4 regions of the Agrobacterium sp. DE0009 genome follow, and region 4 is predicted to be linked to each of the others. Evidence: predicted binding sites of a transcription regulator. Region 4 holds the regulator's gene; each other region holds the start of a gene.
What was found. Region 4 encodes PhoB, which activates phosphate uptake and scavenging genes when phosphate is short. Its sites were predicted from a motif close to TGTCATNNANCTGTCAT; they were not measured.
Positions count from the first base shown of each region.

Region 1: the regulator PhoB is predicted to act here: its motif matches at 2,943-2,959, upstream of FS804_RS14905 (DUF3419 family protein).
Region 2: the regulator PhoB is predicted to act here: its motif matches at 2,515-2,531, upstream of FS804_RS01455 (UDP-2,3-diacylglucosamine diphosphatase).
Region 3: the regulator PhoB is predicted to act here: its motif matches at 1,865-1,881, upstream of FS804_RS03465 (esterase-like activity of phytase family protein).

Region 1 is NZ_VEIU01000003.1:449,638-454,775, forward strand. Features, by position in the region: gene FS804_RS14895 (GH25 family lysozyme) at 1-702, opposite strand, end outside; gene FS804_RS14900 (class I SAM-dependent methyltransferase) at 933-1,652, opposite strand; gene FS804_RS14905 (DUF3419 family protein) at 1,649-2,899, opposite strand; gene FS804_RS14910 (lytic transglycosylase domain-containing protein) at 3,202-4,272, opposite strand; gene FS804_RS14915 (LysE family translocator) at 4,396-5,031, opposite strand; gene FS804_RS14920 (pyrophosphate--fructose-6-phosphate 1-phosphotransferase) at 5,083-5,138, opposite strand, start outside.
Region 2 is NZ_VEIU01000001.1:276,016-281,153, reverse strand. Features, by position in the region: gene FS804_RS01465 (ABC transporter permease) at 1-236, opposite strand, end outside; gene dgcA (N-acetyl-D-Glu racemase DgcA) at 380-1,363, shown strand; gene FS804_RS01455 (UDP-2,3-diacylglucosamine diphosphatase) at 1,621-2,460, opposite strand; gene FS804_RS01450 (NADP-dependent malic enzyme) at 2,690-5,005, shown strand.
Region 3 is NZ_VEIU01000001.1:684,994-690,131, forward strand. Features, by position in the region: gene FS804_RS03465 (esterase-like activity of phytase family protein) at 1-1,814, opposite strand, end outside; gene hupB (DNA-binding protein HupB) at 2,082-2,357, opposite strand; gene lon (endopeptidase La) at 2,648-5,065, opposite strand.
Region 4 is NZ_VEIU01000001.1:1,520,856-1,525,993, forward strand. Features, by position in the region: gene FS804_RS07685 (aspartate aminotransferase family protein) at 1-949, opposite strand, end outside; gene FS804_RS07690 (GcrA family cell cycle regulator) at 1,381-1,914, shown strand; gene phoB (phosphate regulon transcriptional regulator PhoB) at 2,093-2,776, opposite strand; gene phoU (phosphate signaling complex protein PhoU) at 2,808-3,503, opposite strand; gene pstB (phosphate ABC transporter ATP-binding protein PstB) at 3,629-4,444, opposite strand; gene pstA (phosphate ABC transporter permease PstA) at 4,459-5,138, opposite strand, start outside.

The DNA.
Region 1 (5,138 bases), on a different contig from region 4:
CCCGGGCACGACGCCGGTGGCGGTGTATTGCCAGAAAGCCCATTTGCGGTCTTCGTAAATCTTGGCCGGATGGGCTGCGACGGAACGCACCCAAAAATGGTAGTCATTGAACTGGCCGACGAGATTGTCGCGGTGGAAATCAACAGAGGTATAGATGATCGGGCGTTTGCCGTAATGCGCCTCGATGCGGTCGAGGAAGCGCTTCATCTCGGCGCGGACGATGGCAGGGGCAGGGCGCGTCTTGCAGGTGGGCGAGGAGGGGTTCCATTCCACATCCAGAACCGGCGGCAATGTAACCGCGTCCTTCGGCACGTTTCTGATGAACCAGTCGGCCTGAGCGTCAGCGGTCGAGCAGAAATAATAGAAATGGTAAGGCGCGTGCAGGATATTGGCGGCTGCCGCACTGCGCCAATGGTCGCCGAATTTCGGATCGATGCGATCCGATCCTTCGGTCGCCTTGATGAAGACGAAGGAAACGCCTGATTTGCGAACGGTTTGCCAGTCGACATCGCCATTCCACTTGGAGACGTCGATGCCGTGGACCTCATGCCGGTGCGGATTGTTGACACCGAAATCCTGCGGATCGGTATCGGAGAACTTCGGCTTGGAAACGGATGCGGTTTCCAGCAGGTCATAGCTGGTGGAGGTGCAGCCGCCGATCAGCAGCAAAGCAGTGAGTAACGCTGATAAACGCAGCCGCATTGGAACCCTGAGGAATATGTTGCCCACCCGGCTGCGAAACGACGCGCCGTATCTCCCGATTTACCCATAACATGGTAAACAAAGTGATATGGCAAGGGCTGACGTGCTTTTTGCGCTGCGCAAGTCGCTGAATTCGTAGCGATTTGCTCTATCGACGCGTGATTGGGTGCGGACACGGCCCGAAAACGCTGATGTCTCGGACGAGGGAGCGTCTATTCGGCGCTCGTTAATCAGGCATCCGCCAACAGGCGCTGGATTTTCGGATGCTCGACATCGGCGACCGGAAGCGTGATGACGGCCCGCCAGGCATAACCCCTGGCGATTTCTTCGAATTCGAAATCGCCATCGAAACGGCCAGCCATATTGGCCAGAACGTAACGAAGATTGGCGCGGGGCGTAACGTGAAAGCGCGTGAGCCACGCTTGCAGTAGGCTGCGGAACCACGTCGGCAACTGCTCCTGCTGGCCGAAATCGACGATATGCAGCGAACCGCCGGGCTTCAGAGCCTTGAGCGCCTGTTCGATCGCTTTTTCCCAGTCCGGTATCATAGACAGCGCATAGGGTATCATGACCCGGTCGAAACCGTCGGCCTGGCCGAATTCCGATGCGCGAAAGGCGGTGGCGTCGGCGACACGCAGAATGGGGCGTTCGGCCTTGCCGGCAAAATTCTCGGACGCGGTCAGCAGCATTTCTGCGGATATATCGAGGCCGAAGAGCTTGGCGTGGGGAAATCGGCGGCTTGCCAGCAGGAGGTTTCGACCGGTGCCGCAGCCGATTTCCAGCAGCGTGCCGCCCTTCGGTACATCGAGGCCGGATATGGTCCGGTCACGGCCGAGAAGGTAATATTTGCGGGTTATATCGTAGATGTGCCGCTGGTGGCGATACATGCGGTCCATCAGGCTCGCATGGGCGCTGTCTGCAAGGCTCACATTCTCGCCAATGGTCTTCATGCCATAGCCCTCTGGTAAATATGGAAGCCGCCATAAATGGCCGAGCGGTCCATAGCATTGAGCTCGTTGGAGCGCTCCTCGAGATAGGCCCACTGGTTGCTGATGTCAGGTGAAAGCCGGCCTTCGATGACACTCGTTTCGGCCGCCGTACGGAAGATGACACGCGCGCCTGGTGCGGCGGTGCGGCTGATCTGTGACCACAACTCGTTGAGTTGCACGTCCGTCATCCAGTCCTGTGCGTCGAGCAGGATATAGCGGTCGACGGCGTTTGCGGGCTTGCGTGAGAGAAGCTCGGTATAGGTTGCGTGATGGACGGTGACGCGGACGGTGTTCTTACGGATCGTCTCGTAATATTCCGGTTTGAGATAGGCGGGCAGGGCGCCCTCATGCGGCTCGGGATAACGGCGCGCGAAGGCCTGCCAGGCGAAATAATTGTCGCTGAGCGGGAAGTTGCAGGCAAGCTTTGCCAGACGCTCCTTGAGGACGGACGCAACCGTGCCGTCGCTGGAAAGGCTGGCCAGCTCGTCATATTGGCGCGGCGGAATGCCGAGGCCGAAAAGCGAGCTTTTGCGCTTCGTCAGCCAGCGCACCACCGGCTTGTCAAACAGCGGCGCGACCTTGCTGTCAAAAAACTGGCGCTGTTCATCGAGCGTGCGGGTCTTGGCCATTTCTGTAAGCTTCACGCCATGCAGCCGGGCCATGAGGTGGCCCGCGCCAATGAAGCGGCCCAGCAGGCCGGTGCGATAGATGTTCCGGTCGAACACCGAAATGCGCCGGCGGCCGGATAGGGTGCGCTTCGACCAGTAGGCCCTGGTTGTGGCATCGAGATGCTCGGCTATGAAACGGTCATAACCGACGCTGTTGCTGCGGTGATTGGCGCGGCCGAAGTGGCGCACAACGTCCTGGTGCGCCGGTAGATGGCGGAAGGCGGCAAGCTTCAGCTTGTTCAGCGCGATGTGGTGCGGATTGAGGTCTACCACATCGATGCTGGCGGGGTTGCGCGACAGATAGGCGAGCATGTTACAGCCGCCGGAGCCGATGGTGACGATGCGGTGGCCGTCGCCAAGCTCCATCGCTTCCATATCGATCTCAGGGTCTTCCCAGATCTGCGGATAAACGAGGCCCGAAAAGAGGAGGCCGAAGAAGCGCTCCGACAGGCCGCTTTTGGAGAGTGCCTTGTGCTGGAGCAATGCGGACTTCAGTTTGGTATTCTTACTGAAGCCGGTCTTGGGTGCCGCACTCGTCATCTAATCACCTCTCAGTCGATTGAGAGGCGTCTACAGCCGTGACGCTACAATTTGATGACAAGGGCTGTGGGTGAAATCAGGGCACCGAAAAGACGATGTGGTCCATCGGCGTCGACGCAGTGGGCGGGACCCCGTTACTCACGACGTCTTCCTCGAGCTCGACCCGAGGATCCATAATGCACTGCAATCATAAATTCTCGGGTCAAGCCCGAGAATGACGAAGAGAAAATTTCAGGCGCTTTTGTCACCGGTATCGAGAAGCCGGACGAATTCAGGCGGCGTCTCCAACCGAGCCAATGCGATTACTTGCGCAGAACGTGCAGCATACCCTTGCGCTTGGCATCGTAATAATAACCGCGCGCATAAAGCCGCACGGCGTTGTCGCGGTCGTTGCCTGCAACGACCCATGCGCCACGCAGATATTTGACGGCGTATTTGAGATTGGTTTCGGCGTCGAACAGGCCGGAGGCCGGGCCATCAAAGCCCATGGAGCGAGCCGTCGCGTGCCTGATCTGCATCAGGCCGAAATTGCCGCTGCTGTAGGCGCCGGGATTGTATTTGCTTTCACGCTGCACGACGCGGTGAACCAGATCTTCCGGCACATCATACATGGTGGCGTATTTGGTAATCAGCCCGCTCAGCTTTTCGCGTCCGGCCGGCGCGGCGTTCAGCGGCGCCGTCATTGATTCGTTCTGCCTGATGGCAGCAAGAGCAGCGTTTGTGGGCCCGGCGGCGTAGGCCAGAACCGTGCTGCCCGGTTTCGGCATCGGAATGACCTTGCGTTCCGCTGTCAGTTCGGTGCCGATCGAGGGCGAGCCGGGCGGCGGCGGTGCGGGCGGGAAGCTACCCTTGACGGCAACCACCTGCGGCAAATCGGCGGCAGAGTTGTGGGCAATTGGCTTGGCAGCCGTTTCGATGGCTGCTGACGCGTGCGTCATGGTTGCCGGAGCAAGCGCCGCAGCCGTGGTGGGCGCAGCGGACGCTTCGGCGGTCTGTGCCATCTCGGTCTGCTGCGGCTGCATCTGTGCCGAGATGGCTGCAGCGGCTGCAATCTCAGAGGCTGGCGGCAGGGCCACGCGTCCGCCCTTGACGGCGACGGCAGTGGGAAGTGCTGTTGCCGAAGAAGCGGCTCCGGCTTCGGCAGTCTGAACTGTCTGTGTGGCAGGTGTACCGCCTGCAGCGGTTTCAACGGTTGCTGGCTGCGCTGATGCTTCGGCTGTATTGGTGGGAGTCACCGTTGTGATTTTCGGGCCATTGGGACCTTCCTTGGCGGCATATTCGACGCTGGTGCATGCGCTCAATGCCAGTGCCAGACCCACGGTGGAAGACAGAAGAAGTGCACTTCTTCCGCGGAATTTTCCCGAATTTCGCATGTTGCCGCCTTCGTTAGCCCGTCTCTTGATACCCCCGCGTCAAGCGAAGCAGGCAGTGACCCGTCGCGCTTTCATTAACCTATTGTAAGGATAGCGGCAAGCCGGGACGTCAAAGAGCACATTTCAGGCCGCGATTCGCCGGTAGCCCGCGCTGACGGCGCGGCCGGAAATGAAGTGTGTGCGGTATTTCGCCCTTATCTTTTTGTCACCTGACATGCGGCGCACCAGCGCAAGCGTCGGTCCGGCAAGCAGGGCCTGTACCGTGAGAATGACAAGCGTCATAAGCAGGATGGCCGCCTGCGCCATCGCCAGCGTTTCGATCGTGTTGCCGGAGGCCGAGACGAACTGCGGCAGCAGCGCCAGAAAAAACGCGAAATAGCGCGGGCGAAGTGCCGAAATCCCATAACAATCGCGGAAGATGCCGCTCCAGGATTTGCCCGGCAGATTGTCATTGTCGGCATTGGCCGCCTGGGCTGCCGGCGTGGCGAAAGTCCACAGCAGAAAGAGCATCAGCCAGCCAATGCCAGCCCATTGCACGATTTCAACAAAGGATTGAGGGAGATAGGTGAGACCGGCGACCGGAATGGCCGAGATCGTCATCGCGGTGACGATGCCGAGAGCGCCTCCGGTGACCGAGGCAAAGATCGTCTTCCTGCCACGAATCGCGGCATAGGAGGCGACAGAAAATACAAGGGGGGAGGGAAGTGCGAACACAACGGCACATGCTGCGCAAAAAATCAGCCAGGCCTGTCCAGACATTCTCTTCCTCCTTGCCCTCCCTGTCGCCGTCTATTTTAGACTATCGTAAAATCAGGCCGCTGTGAACGGCTGACCGACGTGTTCCATCACTTCGGTGAACCATTTTG
Region 2 (5,138 bases), 1.2 Mb from region 4:
AGGCGCTGGATGATCCAGGCGCCGGTGGTGTCGATCGCCTCTACGGACGAGAGATCGATTTCGGCTGCGCTGGAGGACGCGTCCTTCTCGATCTTGTCGAGAATGGGGAAAATGCCGGAGAGATTGCTGTTGCGCCAGGAACCGCTCAGCACAAAACGCGACGCGCCGCCGGAGACGGTATCGTCTGCGGAAATTGCGGCCGGGTTCGCCTGTTGCCGTGTGTCCTGTTCTTGCATAATGCTCCGAGCGAGTGCAGCCGTCACGAGATTCTTAATGGTTTCATAACGGTTTGGCCTTCGGCAAGCCACAGTGACGGCCGACAATTCGCGATAAATTTGGCGTCATGTGTCTTTTGACGCCTATTAGGAAGTGAAAAAACATGCCCCGTTACCTTCAAGCCACAACTGAACGTTTCGCCGTTGCTGGCAGCTTCACCATTTCACGCGGCACCCGCACGCATGCGGATGTCGTAACGTGCACCATCCGGGATGGTTCCTTTACCGGTAAAGGTGAATGTGTGCCCTACCCGCGTTATGGCGAAAGCATTGAGGGCGTCATCGCCGACATCGAGGTTATGGCCGAGCAGATCGCTGGCGGCCTGACACGGCAGGACTTGCAGCAGGCGATGAAACCGGGCGCGGCCCGCAATGCCGTCGATTGCGCATTGTGGGATCTCGAAGCGAAAATGAGCGGCAAGAGCGCCGCCGAGCAGGTTGTCGGACAGGCGGTAAAGCCGCTCGTCACTGCCTACACGATCTCGCTTTCCGATCCCGACACCATGGCCGCGAAGACGGCAGAGAATGCCACCCGCCCGCTGCTGAAGATCAAGACCGGCACAGCCGACGACGAGGCCCGCCTGCGCGCCGTCCGCGCAGCCGCACCCGAGGCGCGTATCATCATCGATGCGAATGAGGGCTGGAACGACGGCAATATCGAATATTATCTGAGGCTTGCAGCGGAACTGAAGATATCGCTGATCGAACAGCCGCTTCCCGCCGGCAAGGACGCGATTCTCGCCCGCATCGACCATCCGGTTTTGATCTGCGCCGACGAAAGCGTGCATTCGACAAAGGACCTCGCCGGCCTGCGCGACCGTTACGATGCCATCAACATCAAGCTCGACAAGACCGGCGGCCTGACGGAAGCGCTTGTCATGAAGGCGGAGGCCGAAAGGCTCGGTTTCACCATCATGGTCGGCTGCATGCTCGGCACCTCGCTCGGCATGGCGCCCGCTGTGCTGGCCGCTCAAGGCGCAGCCTTTGCCGATCTCGACGGGCCGCTGCTGCTGGCTGAGGACCGTGAAGCGGGGCTGGTTTATGAAGGGTCGCTGGTCTATCCGGCACGGCCGGAATTGTGGGGGTAAGCCCCTGAAATTAAATCCTGATGAGCCGCAACGTCTCCCCTTGTTTCTTCTCCCCGCCGGGGAGAAGATGGCCCGAAGGGTCAGATGAGGGGGCAACGGTAGAGGTTTACGGCGAGCTCGCCCCCTCATCCCGCTGCCGCGGACTTCTCCCCGGCGGGGAGAAGAAACAGGTGGCAACCGCTCGCTTCACACGAGCCTGCACTGATCTCACGGAAAACACCGAAGGCCAAGTATTCCTTTAGCCTACAGGCCAAATCTCAAGCCGCGTGCTGGCCGATCAGCCCCGGAATGTTCACCGGCTCCATCTCATCCGATGTCTGCTCGGCAATGACTTCGCTCGTCTGCATCCAGGTGATCAGCTCGAACGTGCCGTCGGCATTTTCGGCAATCGCCGTGCAGCTTTCCACCCAGTCGCCGGTGTTGATGTAGCGGATGCCATCCATGTCTTCCATGACGGCGTGGTGAATGTGGCCGCAGATCACGCCATCGACGTTGTTGCGCCGCGCCTCATCCGCCACCACGCGCTGGAACTCGCCGATAAAGTTGACGGCGTGTTTGACCTGCAGCTTGGCCCAGGCCGAGAACGACCAGTAAGGCAAGCCGATGCGGCGACGCACGGCGGCAAGGGCGATGTTGATGGCGATCGCCGCATCGTAGGCCCAGTCACCGAGATAAGCGAGCAGGCGGGCATTGCGCACCACCACGTCGAACTCGTCGCCATGGATGACCAGATATTTCTTGCCGTCGGCCGCCTCGTGGATCATGCGCTCGGCAACTTCTATGCCGCCGAAATGCATGCCGGGAAACTCCCGCAGGAATTCATCATGGTTTCCGGGAATATAAACGATGCGGGTTCCCTTGCGGGCCTTGCGCAGAAGCTTCTGCACCACGTCGTTGCAGCCCTGTGGCCAGTACCAGCTGCGGCGCAGGCGCCAGCCGTCGACGATGTCGCCGACCATGATGATCGTTTCGGCCTCGTGGTATTTCAGGAAGTCGAGCAGATAATCCGTCTTGGCTGCCTTTGAACCAAGATGAACATCTGAAATGAAAAGCGTTCTGAACTGTCTGGTTTCAATTTGACCGGCCACGGATATCATCCCCCTGTTCGGTTGCGTCCCTGCGGCTTTCTTCCCTCTCAGAACCAGACTCGTGTTTCAGCAACATGACAGCGGCCGTTTTTTGCAGGGAATATGACGAAAGCTTTCACGAAAACGCGAATAAGCCATGGCGGCATTTGCATAAGGTGCGGTCAAATAACGGCTGTACCACGGGTAAGTTTGTTGTATTCAGGGGGCCGAAATAAAACCAGATACGACGGTGGAAGACATGACCTCTCACGATAAGAACAACACGCCCGCCAACACGGCAAAGGCCGACATCGAGGAACAGGCGCTCTTTTTCCACCGCTACCCGCGCCCGGGCAAGCTGGAGATCCAGGCCACCAAGCCGCTCGGCAACCAGCGCGATCTGGCGCTCGCCTATTCGCCGGGTGTCGCCGCCCCCTGCCTTGCCATCCACGAGAACGCCGAAATGGCAGCGGAATACACGGCCCGCGCCAATCTCGTCGCGGTCATCTCGAACGGCACGGCAGTTCTTGGCCTTGGCAATATCGGCCCGCTTGCCTCGAAGCCCGTTATGGAAGGCAAGGCCGTCCTCTTCAAGAAATTCGCCGGCATCGATGTGTTCGATATCGAAATCGATGCGCCCGGCATCAACGACATGGTCTCCACCATCGCGGCGCTGGAACCCACCTTCGGCGGCATCAACCTTGAGGACATTAAGGCGCCGGAATGTTTCGAGGTGGAGCGCCAGCTGCGCGAGAAGATGAACATCCCGGTCTTCCACGATGACCAGCATGGCACCGCGATCATCGTCGCCGCCGCTGTCACCAACGCTCTGGAACTCGCCGGCAAGTCTCTGTCCAGCGTCAAGATCGTGGCGTCAGGCGCCGGTGCGGCGGCCCTTGCCTGCCTCAACCTCCTTGTTGCGATGGGCGCCAAAAAAGAAAACATCTGGGTGCACGACATCGAGGGCCTTGTCTATGACGGCCGCAACACGTTGATGGACGAGTGGAAGGAAGTTTACGCCCAGAAGACCGACAAGCGCGTGCTGGCTGAAACCATTGATGGCGCCGATGTCTTCCTCGGCCTGTCGGCGGCAGGCGTCCTGAAGCCGGAACTGCTGGAGCGCATGGCGGAGAACCCGCTCATCCTCGCGCTTGCCAATCCGAAGCCTGAAATCATGCCGGAAGAGGCGCGTGCCGCCCGCCCGGATGCGATGATCTGCACCGGCCGCTCGGACTTCCCGAACCAGGTCAACAACGTCCTCTGCTTCCCCTATATATTCCGCGGCGCGCTCGATTGCGGCGCAACAACGATCAACGAAGAAATGAAGATGGCCGCCGTGCAGGCCATCGCCGAATTGGCGCGTGAGGAAGTCTCCGAAGTGGCCGCCAAGGCTTACAGCGGCGAAACGCCGATCTTCGGCCCGACCTACCTCATCCCCTCGCCCTTCGATCCGCGCCTTATCCTGCGCATTGCGCCGGCCGTTGCCCGTGCTGCCGCCGCAAGCGGCGTCGCCGCCCGGCCGATCACCGACTTCGAAGCCTATCTCGACCAGCTGAACCGCTTCGTCTGGCGCTCGGGCTTCATCATGAAGCCGGTCTTCAACGCCGCCAAAGCTGCCGAAAAGAAGCGTATCATCTTTGCCGAAGGCGAAGACGAGCGGGTATTGCGCGCCGCCCAGGTGCTGCTGGAAGAGGGCACCGGCATTCCGATCCTCATCGGCCGTCCGCAGATCATCGAAACGCGCCTGAAGCGCTTCGGCCTGCGCATCCGCCCGCATACGGATTTCGCGGTGGTCAACCCGGAAGACGATCCGCGCTACCGCGAATACGTGGATGACTATTTCGCCCTCGTTGGCCGCGCCGGCATCAATCCGGAAGCGGCGCGTACCATCGTGCGTACCAACACGACCGTCATCGGCGCGCTTTCGGTCAAGCGCGGCGAAGCGGATGCGCTGATCTGCGGTCTCGAAGGCCGTTACGACCGCCATCTGCGAGACGTGAACCAGATCATCGGCAAGCAGGACGGCGTGCGCTCCTTCGCGGGCCTCAGCCTGCTCATCACCCAGCAGGGCGCGCTGTTCCTCACCGATACCTTCGTCAACAACGACCCGACATCAGAAGAAGTGGCCGAGATGGCGATCCTTGCGGCGAAGGAAATCCGCCGCTTCGGCATCACGCCAAAGATCGCGCTCGCCAGCCATTCCAACTTCGGCTCGCGCGATTCCGAAAGCGCCCGCAAGATGCGCCGCGCCCTGAAGATCGTGCAGGAGGCAGCGCCCGAACTGGAAGTGGACGGCGAAATGCAGGGCGGCTCGGCCCTGTCGGAAGCACTGCGCAAGCGCGCCATGCCCAACAGCGTGCTGACCGGCGAGGCGAACCTTCTGGTCTTCCCGAACCTCGATGCCGCCAATATCACGCTGGGTGTCACCCGCACCTTGACGGAAGGCCTGCATGTCGGCCCGATCCTGCTCGGCACGGCCCTTCCCGCCCACATCCTGTCGCCCAGCGTCACCTCGCGCGGCGTCGTCAACATGGCGGCCTTTGCCGTGGTGCAGGCCTCTCACCCTTCGGTGTGATGAAGGCGCATTAACGCAGTTTTGAACATGCTGTTGCCGCAATGCGGCAACAGCTTATGTTATCTTCCTGAAACACGGATTTCCTGAAGCATAACACCCCTGCCACCGGCCGGGGACACCAAACGGATCGCAC
Region 3 (5,138 bases), 840 kb from region 4:
CACTCCTTGGACTTCGGATTATAGGAGACGAGCTTCACGAAGCCCTTCTCGTCCGTGCCCCATTCGCGCTGCACGGCCATCCACAGCGTGGCGTCATCGCCCTTGCCGACCATGGTCACGCCTTCGAAACCGAAGCGGGTATCGCCGATGAGCAGTTCCTTCGGCAAGGCGATCTCGGCCTTGATCTCACCCTTGGCGTTGACGTTGTAGAGCGCGTGCGGAACAAGTTTGGCGCTGTCGCCTTCCGAGGCCAGCCAGAATCCGCCCTTGCCATCCAGCGCGATGCCTTCGATATCGAGTTTCTGCGCGGCAATGCCGTCGCGCTTGACACGCAGCACGCTGCTGATGGTGGCAGGCTTCTTCGTCGCGTCGATGGTGTAGATCGACGGCTGGTTGCCATAGACTGAGTCGGAGACGGCATAGAGAATGCCAGGCTTTTCGGCATCGCCAACCAGACCCGAAAGAGCACCCCAACCGATCGGCGCCCCATCGACGGTGGCGGATACCAGCTGCGGATAGGCCGGCGCGCCTTCGGCACGTTCATAGATCATGACATGCGAGCGGGCGCCGCCATCCTCGACCAGATCAGCCTCGTTGGCCGTGACGAAAAGGTTGCGCGCGGGAATGGCGACGGCACCCTCCGGCGAAATGCCCGAAGGCAGGAGCTGCGTCAACTGCGGCTCTGCGCCGGTATCCTTGTAAACAGCGGCGATGGAGGCGCGCTCGGCAAGCACGAAAAAGTACTTCTGACCATCAAGGGTCGCCGTTTCGAGGCCTTCCGGCTCAATGCCCTTGGCCTTGGAGCGTTTTTCCGGATAGTGGCCAATGGCGACAACCGCGTGCTCGAGCGAAGCGCCGGCTTCGTAACGGAGCTTGCCAGTCTTGTCGAAAATGGTGAAGCCGCGTGCACCGCCCTGCCAGTCGCCCTCGTTGGCTATGACGATACGGTCATTGTCCAGCCACTTGACCGCATCCGGCTCGCGCTTGCGGCCTTCCTGCTTGTCCGTGAATTTCAGTTGACCATCGGTCTTGGTGTCGATGCCTTCCAGATCGACGGTGCCGGCAGAGAAATGCGTCTTCACCGCGCCTGTCTTGCCGTCGATAATGACGATATGGTTGTTTTCCTGGAGCGTCAGCGCAATCTCGCCATTGGCATTGATCGAGACAAATTCAGGCTCCGGATCCTCAGGCGAAATTTCGGCGAGACCGGTAACGTCGATCTTCTTCAGGCTCGCGCAATCGGCCACGCCGTCTTTCAGGCCAACCGTTACCAGGTAACCGGGCGGCATCTGCGGCAGCGCGCCCTCGTTCACCTCTTCGTCGCGCTCGTTTTCGATGGCAATCGCCGCGAAGGTCCTGTCCGGGGAAACCGCGACGGAATCGGGCTGGCCGCCGAGATCGCAGCTTACTTCGACCTTCTTGGTGGCGATATCGACCGTCACCAGCTTTCCCGACGGGTTGGCGCGGTTTTCCGAGGTATTCACGCCGGCCAGAACCTTGAGACCGGCCACGGCAACGGAGGTCGGCTCACCTTCCAGCAATAATGCCCCGCCGGCCTTAGGGGCTTTCGCATCGGTGATGTCGATGAAACCAATGCCTCCGAGCGGGCTGTCCGAATAGATCAGCGTCTTGCCGTCTTCACTGGCGGTGATGATTTCAGCCGAGGTGACGGACTTCGTGTCCTTGTCAGCAGGCAGGTTCTTCGCAACGGGAAACGATGCGATGCGGTTAAAGACCGGCTCGGCCGCCGCCGGGAAGGCAGCGGACGTAAGCAGCGCCGCGCTCAAAGCCATATGAGAAAATCGGAACGCCATTGTAATCCCCCTTGGATCCAGAAACACCCCAAGGCTTCTGCGTCAAAGACATGACAGTGGCATGACACCCGACGCCGGGAATCAAAAAGCCCGGCCTTGGAGACCGGGCTTTTTTTGTTTCTGCGTCCATTCCGCTTATCGGAGCGCCCTTGTGGCCGGATGGAGGCCACACAAGCGCGCCACAATGGCGTTAACGCGTCAAAACATCTATCCTCGTGACCTGAAAAGCCGCTCGCCCGCCGCGGGCGTCGCGACCCTCCGGAAACCTTACGAGTTGACGGCGTCCTTCAGGCCCTTACCTGCGGAGAACTTCGGAACGTTGCGAGCCGGGATATCGACTTCAGCACCCGTGGAAGGGTTGCGGCCCTTGGAGGCTTCACGACGGCTGACGGAGAAGCTGCCGAAGCCGGCGAGACGGATGTCGCCACCGTTCTTCAGTTCGCTCTGTACGGTTTCGAATACGGCATCAACAGCGGAAGCAGCATCTGCCTTCGTGAGACCAGCCTTTTCGGCAACAGCAGAGACGAGCTCGTTCTTGTTCATGTTTCCACCCCTTTCAATGGTTTGAAACGACTCAAATTAAGTCGGCGCAGAATACGTTTGTATCCGCGCGCAGCAACCCAAAAGCGCTGGAATCGCCTGAAAAACAAGGGGTCTGGAGTTTTTTTCACAAAAAAGGCCGACATTTCTGCCGGCCTTCCACATATTCGTGCCAAATTCGCATCACTTGCGCGGGGCTAAACACCGCACTCCCCTTGGAAGGGCTAACACATTGAATCTATGCGACACACGCCACGAAAGGCGATTCCCGCCTTTCGTGTGCCTGTGGGCCTTCAATGTGCGATGGTCTGGCTGCCGTCATCAACACCTTCGACCGTTGCAATCACGGGCGTTTCGATGCTGCCGTCCCACTCGATGGGTTCCGGCTGGCGGATGAGGGCGTGCTTGATAACCTCGCCCATGCGCGATACCGGAATGATTTCCATCTCGTTCTTTACGTTGTCCGGAATCTCCGCCAGATCCTTGGCGTTTTCTTCCGGAATCAGCACCTTCTTGATGCCGCCGCGAAGCGCTGCAAGCAGCTTTTCCTTCAGGCCACCGATCGGCAGAACGCGACCACGAAGCGTGATCTCGCCTGTCATCGCCACATCCTTCGAAACCGGAATGCCGGTCATGATGGAGACGATGGCGGTTGCCATGGCGACACCGGCCGATGGACCGTCCTTCGGGGTTGCCCCTTCCGGTACGTGCACGTGGATGTCGCTCTTGTCGAAACGCGGCGGTTCGATGCCGAAGTCCACAGCGCGCGAGCGGACATAGGATGCCGCCGCCGAAATGGATTCCTTCATCACTTCCTTGAGGTTGCCGGTGACCGTCATACGGCCCTTGCCCGGCATCATCACGCCTTCGATGGTGAGCAGCTCACCGCCGACTTCCGTCCAGGCCAGACCCGTGACGACACCGACCTGATCCTCGCGCTCGGCCTCGCCGTGACGGAACCGCGGAACGCCCAGATAATCCGGAACATTGGCAGCGGTGACTTCCACGGACTTGACCTTGCCCTTGATGATCTCGGTGACAGCCTTGCGCGCCAGCTTCATGAGCTCGCGTTCGAAGCTGCGCACGCCCGCCTCGCGGGTGTACTGCTGGATGACGACCATCAGGGCATCATCGGTGACCGAGAATTCTTCCGGACGCAGGGCATGTTCCTTGATCGCCTTCGGCAGCAGGTGACGCTTGGCGATTTCGCGCTTTTCGTCTTCCGTGTAACCGGCGATGCGGATCACTTCCATACGGTCCATCAGCGGGCCCGGGATGTTCAGCGTGTTCGCCGTGGTGACGAACATCACGTCGGACAGGTCATATTCCACTTCCAGGTAGTGATCCATGAAGGTGGAGTTCTGTTCCGGATCGAGAACCTCGAGCAGCGCCGACGACGGATCGCCACGGAAATCCATGCCCATCTTGTCGATTTCGTCGAGCAGGAAGAGCGGGTTCGCCTTCTTTGCCTTCTTCATCGACTGAACGATCTTGCCCGGCATGGAGCCGATATAGGTGCGGCGGTGACCGCGGATTTCCGCTTCGTCACGAACGCCACCCAGCGCCATGCGCACATATTCGCGGCCGGTCGCCTTGGCGATCGACTTGGCGAGCGAGGTCTTGCCGACGCCGGGCGGGCCGACGAGGCAGAGGATCGGGCCACGGATCTTCGTCGCACGGGCCTGCACCGCCAGATACTCGACGATCCGCTCCTTGACCTTGTCCAGACCGAAGTGATCCTGATCCAGGATCTTCTCGGCGTTGTTGAGGTCGGCCTTGATCTTGGACTTCTTGCCCCAGGGCAGGCCAAGCAGCCAGTCCAGATAGTTGCGCACGACGGTCGCTTCCGCGGACATCGGGCTCATCTGGCGCAGCTTCTTCATTTCCGCTTCGGCCTTTTCCTTGGCCTCCTTGGAAAGCTTGGTCTTGGCGATGCGCTCTTCCAGCTCGGCCATCTCGTCACGGCCGTCCTCGCCGTCGCCGAGTTCCTTCTGGATCGCCTTCATCTGCTCGTTCAGGTAATATTCGCGCTGGGTCTTCTCCATCTGACGCTTGACGCGCGAACGGATGCGCTTTTCGACCTGAAGCACGGAAATTTCGCCTTCCATGAAGCCAAGCGCCTTTTCAAGCCGCTGCTTCACGCTGACGGTTTCCAGCATTTCCTGCTTTTCGGTGATCTTGATCGACAGGTGAGAAGCAACCGTGTCGGCAAGCTTCGAATAATCGTCGATCTGGCCGGCAGCGCCGACAACCTCGGGCGAAATCTTCTTGTTGAGCTTCACATAGCTCTCGAATTCCGAAACGACCGAACGCGAGAGCGCCTCGATTTCGACCGGGTCTTCGGCAGGCTCCTGCAACGGCGTCGCCGAGGCTTCGTAGAAATCCTCGCGGCCGGTGTAGCTGTCGATCTGGGCGCGGCCCTTGCCTTCCACCAGCACCTTCACGGTGCCATCGGGAAGCTTCAGGAGTTGAAGCACATTGGCGACAGTGCCGACCTTGTGGATAGCTTCAGGTGCCGGATCGTCGTCGCTGGCATTGATCTGGGTGACAAGCATGATCTGCTTGTCCGAACCCATGACTTCCTCGAGCGCACGGATGGATTTTTCCCGCCCGACGAACAGGGGAACGATCATATGCGGGAAAACGACAATGTCGCGCAGGGGAAGTACGGGATAGGTACCACCAGATGCCGCAGACGTGATGTTCGTCATATCATTTCCTTTCCTGGTCCCTTTCGGGACACTTTGCCGGACAGCTTGGGGCATCCGGCACATTCATTTCTCG
Region 4 (5,138 bases):
TCAATGAGGCAAGCCCCTGGCGGAACACAAGCGCGACATCACGAACATTGTCCAGAAAGCCGTCAGCAAGAACAACATCAAGGACCGCATTGCCGACGGCCATCGCCAGCGGATTGCCGCCATAGGTCGTGCCGTGCACACCCGCCGTCATGCCGGAAGCAGCTTCGGCCGTTGCGAGGCAGGCGCCAAGCGGGAACCCGCCGCCGATACCCTTGGCAACCGCCATGATATCGGGCGCGACGCCGGTGTGCTCATAGGCGAAAAGCTTACCCGTACGTCCGACGCCGGTCTGAACCTCATCGAAGATCAGCAGCATGCCATGCTCGTCACAGAGCGAGCGCAGCAGTTGCAGGAATTCCTTCGCCGGCGCGCGGATGCCGCCCTCGCCCTGAATCGGCTCGATCAGCAGCGCTGCTGTTTCGGCCGTGATGGCGGCCTTCAGCGCATCGACGTCACCGAAGGGAACCTGATCGAAACCTTCAACCTTGGGGCCGAAACCTTCGAGATATTTCTGCTGGCCACCAGCGGCAATGGTCGCCAGCGTCCGGCCATGGAAGGCGCCTTCAAAGGTGATGATGCGAAACTTCTCAGGATGGCCCTTGGAATAATGGTAACGGCGTGCGGTCTTGATCGCGCATTCCAGCGCTTCCGCGCCGGAATTGGTGAAGAAAACCTTGTCGGCGAAGGTTGCTTCCGTCAGACGCTTGGCAAGCTTTTCCTGGCCCGGCACTTCATAGAGGTTGGAGACGTGCCAGACCTTTTCGGCCTGCGTCTTGATCGCCTCCACAAGGTGCGGATGGGCATGGCCCAGCGAATTCACAGCCACGCCAGCCGCAAAATCGAGATATCGCTCGCCGCTTTCCGTGTACAGCCAGACGCCCTCGCCTCGCTCAAAACGCAGGGGGGCTCTTGCAAATGTATCGAACAATGGCGCGGCGGCTTCGGCCATGGCTGTATCACTCCTTGCGCAAATGCGCTGTAAGACGGTTGTCAATAGGCTCTTAGGGTTATCCCTTGCCTGAAAATCAAAAATGCCGCCTCGCGGCGGCAGGGGCACTATTGTCACTTCGCTTGCCGATGTCAACAAAAGTCCGTATTCCCTAGGGTTCTCAAGCCCTAGTAGGTGGCTGGGCGCCAGACCCAAGGTGTTGCCTTTCTGACTCAACTCGCCAGCAAGTTGGGGAAAACCGCAAAATCGATTCGAGATGATTCCCGCGACTCTTGCCACGGAGTCTGCGTGGCACTAGGTTAATCGCTAATTACTAGACTGCAATGCGGCGGAACTAGTCACCAAAAATCAGGCAGAAACCACACTCGCGGCACACCCGCGAGACGGAGAGGGATTCTGCCAAAAATACACGCGAAAAGCGGAGAAGCGGCATGAACTGGACAGACGAACGGGTCGAAAAGCTCAAGAAATTGTGGTCCGAGGGACTTAGCGCCAGCCAGATAGCAGCGCAGCTGGGCGGCGTCAGCCGCAACGCCGTCATTGGCAAGGTCCACCGTCTCAACCTGCCGGGTCGCGTCAAGGCTGGCGGTCCTGTCACTTCGGCGCGCACAGCGCCCAAGCGGACTGCTGCCCCTGCCCCTCGCGCGGCGAATTTTGCTGGCCGCGTCAACGCTGCACCGGCACGGATCCTGACGCGTTCCAACGCCGCGACCGCCCTTCAGGAAGAGGTCGGCATCGAGACCGCGGAAGTTCTCGATTACGTTCCTTCCAGAAACGTCGTCACGCCAATCTCCCGTCGTCTGACGCTGACGGAACTGACCGAGCGCACCTGCAAATGGCCGGTCGGCGACCCCTTGAAAGACGATTTCCATTTCTGCGGCTGTGAAGCGCTGGAATCTTCGCCCTATTGCAAGTTCCATGCGAAACTCGCCTATCAGCCGGTAAGCGAGCGCCGTAAGGCTTGAGTGTTGCGGCACGCATTCGACACTCAAAAACTACGGGCCTTCGGGCCCGTTTTTTTGTGCCAAAACCAGAGCGGATCGGGATCAACCACAACAAAAGGCCCGACACCAATCCGGTTTCGGGCCTTTTGTTTTCGCGGAAAATTACCTTGATGGAACGCGCCAGTCGGATGGCGTCCGCTCAGGCTTCCATGGAATAGCCGGCGCCGCGCACCGTGCGGATGACATCCTGCATGTGCGAAAAATTAAGCGCCTTACGCAGGCGTCCGACATGCACGTCGACGGTACGCTCATCGACGTAGATATCATGGCCCCAGACACCATCGAGCAATTGCGAACGGGAGAACACCCTGCCCGGAGAGGTCATCAGGAATTCCAGAAGGCGAAACTCCGTCGGACCGAGACGCACTTCACGGCTTTTGCGGTGAACGCGATGCGTCTCGCGATCCAGTTCGATATCCCCGCATTTCAGCACCGAAGACAGAACCTCGGGGCGGGCCCGGCGGAGCATGGCCTTGACGCGGGCCATGAGTTCCGGCGTGGAGAACGGCTTGACGACATAATCGTCCGCACCCGTTGCGAGGCCACGAACACGTTCGCTTTCCTCGCCGCGAGCCGTCAGCATGATGATGGGCAGGCGTTCCGTTTCCGGCCGCATTCTGAGCCGACGGCAAAGCTCGATACCGGACACACCAGGCAGCATCCAGTCTAGAATGAGAAGATCGGGGGTACGTTCCTGAAGCCTGATTTCCGCCTCGTCACCACGGGGTATCGTGTCGACATCGTATCCCTCAGCCTCGAGATTGTAACGAAGAAGGACGCTGAGCGCTTCCTCATCTTCCACAACTGCAATCTTGGGCACCATATGCTGAACTCCGCAAGGCTTTGCCTGTCTCTTACTCGGTCACCGAACCGAGCGTGTTGGAACTGTCGTCCTTCGGACGCTCGCCCTCCGGCTGGCTGCCGGTGGTCATGTAATAGATTGTCTCGGCGATATTGGTGGCATGGTCGCCGATGCGCTCGATGTTCTTGGCGCAGAACAGAAGATGCGTGCAGGTCGTTATATTGCGCGGGTCTTCCATCATGTAGGTCAGAAGCTCGCGGAAGAGCGAGGTGTACATGGCATCGATTTCCTCATCGCGCTCGCGGATGGCATTGGCCTTCTCGGCGGAGCGGGTCGAATAGACGTCGAGGACTTCCTTGAGCTGCACCAGCGCCAGTTCCGACAGGTGTTCGAGACCACGGGCAAGCTTGCGCGGCACGCCGGTGCCGGCAACCGCAATCACGCGCTTGGCCGTGTTCTTGCCAAGATCGCCCACACGCTCGAGATCGGCTGCAATACGCAGCGTGCCGATGATTTCACGAAGGTCTGCCGCCATCGGCTGGCGCTTGGCGATGGTGACGATTGCCTTGTCGCCGATCTCACGCTCGGCGTGATCGAGGATGGTGTCGTCAGAAATGACTTTCTGCGCCAGCGCGGCATCCGAGTTCACGAGCGCCCGCACGGCGTCGGCACACATCTGTTCGGCAAGGCCACCCATTTCCGAAATACGGCGTGTGAGGAATTTCAACTCCTCATCATAGGCGGACATGATATGCGAATGGGTCGTTGTCTGGTTCACGGTCTAGTCCTCCGGCTTGGCCTGCAGGCCGTGCCCGGAGCGGGACACGGCAGCGGCACCAGTCTTGTTCGGTTTCTTTGAAGCGCCGGCCTGTATCAGCCGAAGCGGCCCATGATGTAATCCTGCGTGCGCTGATCATCCGGATTGGTGAACATCTTGTCGGTTTCGTTTTCCTCAACAAGATGACCAAGGTGGAACATGGCCGTGCGCTGGGAAACACGCGCCGCCTGCTGCATGGAGTGCGTGACGATGACGATGGTGTAGTTTGTCCGCAGCTCGTGGATCAGTTCCTCGACCTTCGCGGTGGCAATCGGGTCCAGCGCCGAGCAGGGCTCGTCCATCAGGATCACTTCCGGGCTGACGGCGATCGCACGGGCGATGCAAAGGCGCTGCTGCTGACCGCCGGAAAGGCCCGTGCCGGACTCATGCAAACGGTCCTTCACCTCGTTCCAGAGACCGGCTCGCTGGAGGCTCTGCTCAACGATCTGGTCCATATCCGCCTTGTTGCGGGCGAGCCCGTGGATCCGCGGGCCGTAGGAAATGTTTTCGTAGATCGACTTCGGGAAGGGGTTCGGCTTCTGGAACACCATACCGACGCGGGCGCGCAGTTCCACCACATCGATCGCCTGGTCGTAGATATCGTCGGTATCAAGCGTGATCTTGCCGGTGACGCGGCAGCCGTCGATCGTGTCGTTCATACGGTTCAGGGTGCGCAGGAACGTGGATTTGCCGCAGCCCGAGGGGCCGATCAGCGCGGTCACGGTGTTTTCCCGGACGTTGAGGTTCACATCGTAAAGCGCGCGCTTTTCGCCGTAATAAACCGATACGTCCTTACCGATCATCTTGTATGAGACTTCATTCATTTTCTTGTCCAGCGCCTTTTCAACTGCTGCTTCCGACAACATGTTCATTGCTCAATCTCCCTTTACCAGCGCCGTTCGAAGCGGCGACGCAACAGGATTGCGCCCACATTCATGACGATGAGGAACAAAAGCAGGATGATGATAGCGCCGGATGTCCGTTCGACAAAGGCGCGCTCTGCCTCATTCGCCCACATGTAAATCTGCACCGGCAGGGCCGTGGACGGATCCATCGGCGTTGTCGGATAGTTCGCGACGAATGCCACCATGCCGATGAGGAGCAGCGGCGCCGTTTCGCCCAGCGCATGCGCCAGGCCGATGATCGTGCCGGTCAGGATGCCGGGCATGGCAAGCGGCAGCACGTGGTGGAAGATCGTCTGCATCTTGGAGGCACCGAGACCGAGCGCCGCTGCACGGATCGAGGGCGGCACGGCTTTCAGGGCGGCGCGGGTCGCGATGATAATGGTCGGCAGCGTCATCAGCGTGAGCACAAGCCCGCCGACTAGCGAAGCCGAGCGCGGAAAGCCCATGAAGTTGATGAAGACGGAGAGACCAAGCAGACCGTAAACAATGGAGGGCACAGCCGCGAGATTGTTGATGTTTACCTCGATGAGGTCGGTCAGACGGTTCTTCGGGGCGAACTCTTCGAGATAGATCGAGGCCGCGACGCCGATCGGCAGCGACAGCACCAGCACGATCATCATCATGTAGAAGGAACCGATCAGCGCCACGCCGACACCAGCTG